2 regions of the Pseudovibrio sp. Ad13 genome follow, and region 2 is predicted to be linked to the other one. Evidence: predicted binding sites of a transcription regulator. Region 2 holds the regulator's gene; the other holds the start of a gene.
What was found. The regulator PhoB, encoded in region 2, activates phosphate uptake and scavenging genes when phosphate is short. The targets are predictions, from matches to a motif close to TGTCATNNANCTGTCAT.
Positions count from the first base shown of each region.

Region 1: PsAD13_RS21435 (UDP-2,3-diacylglucosamine diphosphatase) is a predicted target of PhoB. The motif match lies at 1,212-1,228, and genes of this name have one in related genera.

Region 1 is NZ_LMCC01000017.1:393,002-395,205, forward strand. It holds gene PsAD13_RS21430 (glycosyltransferase family 1 protein) at 1-359, opposite strand, end outside; gene PsAD13_RS21435 (UDP-2,3-diacylglucosamine diphosphatase) at 356-1,126, opposite strand; gene PsAD13_RS21440 (SDR family oxidoreductase) at 1,429-2,204, shown strand, end outside.
Region 2 is NZ_LMCC01000005.1:460,350-462,553, forward strand. It holds gene phoU (phosphate signaling complex protein PhoU) at 1-633, shown strand, start outside; gene phoB (phosphate regulon transcriptional regulator PhoB) at 707-1,402, shown strand; gene PsAD13_RS08915 (GNAT family N-acetyltransferase) at 1,480-1,944, shown strand; gene PsAD13_RS08920 (GcrA family cell cycle regulator) at 2,045-2,204, opposite strand, start outside.

The DNA of each region.
Region 1 (2,204 bases), on a different contig from region 2:
AACGGCACCGGATAACGTGCCTGCAAATACTCAGGAAAACGCGTGTGATAACTGGTAGTGAAAATCCGCCCATCTCGCTTTGCCACCTGCCTTGCCATAAGGCCCAACGGTCCTTCGGTCGCGATATGCAGATGATCGCAGTCGTACTTCTCAATAAACCCACGCACGATATGCGGCAGCGTTAGGCTCAGCCGGATCTCACCATAAGACGGCATCGGAATGCTATGAAACGACTGCGGCGTCAGGAACTCAACCCAAATACCCATAGAGCGCAGTTCAACTGAAAGCCGCTCCAGCGTCCGCACAACGCCGTTGATCTGAGGCTTCCACGCATCGGTAACAATCAGGATCGAGCTCATGCCGCCACCCGTCCGTCAGAACTCTCGCTCGTAGTCTCACTCTCGCCCCGTTTGCCATCGCCCCAATGAATAACCTCAAACGTTCCATCAAAGTTCTCAGCAACGGCAGTGCAGCTCTCCACCCAATCACCAGTGTTGATGTAATGGATACCGTTGGTCTCATGATCAGCCGCATGATGGATATGACCGCAGATCACCCCATCCACCTTCTGACGCTGTGCCTCTGAAACCAGTGTTTCCTCAAACTTGCCAATGAAGTTGACGGCGTTCTTGACCTTCAGCTTCGCCCACGCAGAAAGGCTCCAGTAGGTCAGCCCCAACTTACGACGGCAATAATTCAGCACTGTATTGAGATTGAGCGCACTCACATAAGCCCAGTCACCAAAGAAGGCCAACCACTTTGCATGGCGCACCACCACATCAAACTGGTCACCGTGAATGACAAGATACCTCTTGCCATTGGCCCCTTCATGAATGACCTGATCAACAACCTCGACACCCCCAAAGTGAATGCCGAAGAAGTCCCGCAGGAACTCATCATGATTGCCGGGAATGTAAACGATCCGTGCCCCTTTGCGACCTTTGCGCAAAAGCTTCTGCACCACATCATTATGCAGTTGAGGCCAATACCAGGACCGTTTCAGCCGCCAGCCATCAATAATGTCGCCGACAAGATAAACCGTGTCAGCGTCGTTTTGCTTCAAAAAGTCCAGTAAGAGATCAGCCTGACATCCGCGTGTGCCCAGATGCACATCAGACAAAAACAAGCTTCTGTATTTTTTACTAGTAGAATCCCCGGTCACCACAAAGCCTCCGGAATAAGAAAACCTTCTTTCCTTTAAATTGATTCACAAGAAACAAATATGACAGGATGCATATACTCAAACCTGTCAGCTTCTTGCTTGAACCTCAAGTAACATTACTCCCCGTTTATTAGGGGAGAGAAAATCAAGTATCTGCAATTCAAGTGAATATTCTATTTGCTTGCTAAGCTTGATCCTGACTGGCTCAAACCTTTCTGAGAATGTAGGCTGCCCTTCACAATTCACCGATTCATTAGGATGTTGAAATGCACTTGGGTATTGAGGGGCGCAAAGCCATTATCTGCGCATCCAGCCGCGGGCTGGGTTTGGGAACAGCAAAAGCACTGGCAGAGGCTGGGTGTGATCTCGTAATCAACGGACGCAACAAGCAACGACTAGACCAAATCGCGAGCGAACTGGCAGCACAACACAACATCTCAGTCATTCCCGTGGCAGCAGATATCTCCTCACCAGAAGGCCAGCAAGCCGTTCTCAAAGCGTGCCCAAACCCGGACATTCTCGTCAACAACAACGGCGGCCCGCCACGCAAAGACTTCAAAGAGCTGGACCGTCAGGCGATTCAGGATGGTGTCATCCAGAACATGATCACCCCGATCGAACTGATCAAAGCAGTCATTGATGGCATGGCAGAGCGCCGTTTTGGCCGCATCGTCAACATAACCTCCATGTCTGTGAAGATGCCAATTGAAGGGCTGGACCTGTCCAGCGGTGCCCGTGCAGGTCTTACTGCATTCCTGGCAGGCGTCTGCCGCCAATACGCCCAGCACAATGTCACCATCAACAATGTGCTGCCCGGCAAGTTCGACACCGACCGCTTGAAAGGTGGCTTCGAGCGTCAGGCAGAGCAAACAGGCATCTCCATTGAAGAAGCCAAACGCCTGTCTTCAGAAGAGATCCCAGCAAGGCGTCTCGGCAATCCGGAAGAATTCGGCAAAGCCTGCGCCTTCATGTGCTCAGCCCATGCTGGATACATAACAGGCCAGAATCTCCTGCTTGACGGCGGCCTCTACCCAAGCGCTTT
Region 2 (2,204 bases):
GGACTGGCAGAAACCCTTGTTCACGATGCTGTCACCGCACTGCTGAGACAGGACCGCGAACTGGCAACCCGCACCATCGCTGCCGACCAGCGCCTGGACAACATGCAGGCCGAGCTGGAAGAACTGTGCATCTCCGTGATCGCACGCCGCCAGCCAATGGCAAGCGACCTGCGCGACATCATCGCCGCCATGCGCATCTCCAACGATCTGGAGCGCGTTGGCGACATGGCCAAGAACATCGGCAAGCGAACACTGGCGATTGAATCTGAATTCAACAACAAGCAGCTCGCTGTGGGTGTTGAGCACATGTCTGATCTGGCACTTGAACAGCTCAAAGCCGTTCTGGATGCCTACACCTCTGGCGATCTTGAGGTTGTCCAGCGCGTACATGTTCGCGATGACGAAGTGGATGCGCTTTATACAAGCCTGTTCCGTCAGCTGCTCACCTACATGATGGAAGACCCGCGTTCCATCACCATGTGCGCGCACTTGTTGTTCTGCGCAAAGAATATTGAGCGCATCGGTGATCATGCAACCAATATTGCAGAAAACATCTACTACATGATCTCCGGAAGCCACCTTCCAACAGATCGTCCAAAGACGGACGAGCTGGCGCAGAGCACAACCGTGTAGAGTGTGTTCACTTATAACGAGCAGAACACACGCAATTGCTTTATAAGAGAAGGTGCAAAGAGAGCACTTTAATATGCCTAAGATACTGATTGTAGAAGACGAAGAACCGCTAAGCCTGCTGCTGCGCTATAACCTTGAAGCAGAGGGCTACACTGTTGACGTGTGCGCAAGAGGAGATGAGGCGGAAGTCCTGCTGCAGGAAAGCCAGCCGGACCTGCTGCTGCTGGATTGGATGCTTCCGGGCCTCTCTGGCATCGAGCTCTGCCGTCGTTTGCGGGCACGCTCAGAAACCGAGCGCATGCCGATTATCATGCTGACAGCGCGCGGTGAAGAATCCGAGCGCATCCGCGGTCTGGCAACCGGGGCCGACGATTACGTCGTCAAACCGTTCTCCGTTCCGGAACTTATGGCCCGTGTTCGCGCGATCTTCCGCCGTGCATTGCCAGAAGTTGTCTCCACAATGCTCAAGTCTGGTGACATCGAGCTCGACCGCGAAACCCACCGCGTGCGCAGAACAGGCCGCGAAATCCACCTCGGCCCCACAGAATACCGCCTGCTGGAGTTTCTCATGAGCGCACCTGGCCGCGTTTACTCCCGTGAACAGCTGCTGGATGGTGTCTGGGGGCATGATGTCTATGTCGATGAGCGCACCGTAGACGTCCACGTAGGCCGCCTGCGCAAAGCCATCAACAAAGGACGCATGAAAGACCCGATCCGCACCGTTCGCGGCGCCGGATACGCTTTCAACGACCAGTTCGCTGTTGGGTAATTGATCTCTGCTATATGCGCATTGTGAAACTGCATCTCCCTTCCAGAGGTGCAGACCAAAAACAATGCGGATAACAAATGATAATCAAGACGGTTGATCGAGCGACCGCTCATATCTACGACAATCTCTGTCAGGCCTATGAGGCAGAGTTCTCACCTCTCACACACAAACATCCAAACGCGGATGGTTTGTTTGCCAAAGACACGCTTCTTGAAGGCAACATCACCGGCTATCTGGCTTTAAATGATGATATTCCCGCCGGGTTAGCTGCAATCAGGCGGCAAGATCATCACGACTTTGAAGTCTGCGAGTTTTATGTGGTGCCAGTGTTCCGCAGACATAAACTGGGACAGCGCTTTGCGGCTGCGTTGTTTGATCAAATGCCCGGTAACTGGCAGATCAAGCAGATTGAAGGCGCTGATCAGGCCATTGCTTTTTGGCGTTCTGTTATCAGCACTTACACCTCAGGTCAGTTTTTGGAAGAAAATTATACGGACCCATACTGGGGCGCCGTCACCCGCCAAACCTTTAAAACACACTAGTTGTCAGGCCAGAGCGCCAAGCGCCAGATCAGAACGGCACCAAACACAGCAAAAAGCCGGGCTTTGGACCCGGCTCAATACGTTGCTTTTTCAGCTCAAATTAGCTTGCGCGGCGGTTGCGGCGGTCGCTGACGGGCTGATAGGCAATGCTGCGGTGATGCGCACAATAAGGTGTACCCGCATCAGACTGGCGCCCACAGAAATAGAAGTCATCAGAACTCGGATCACCAATCGGCCACTTACAGGTGCGCTCATTCAAT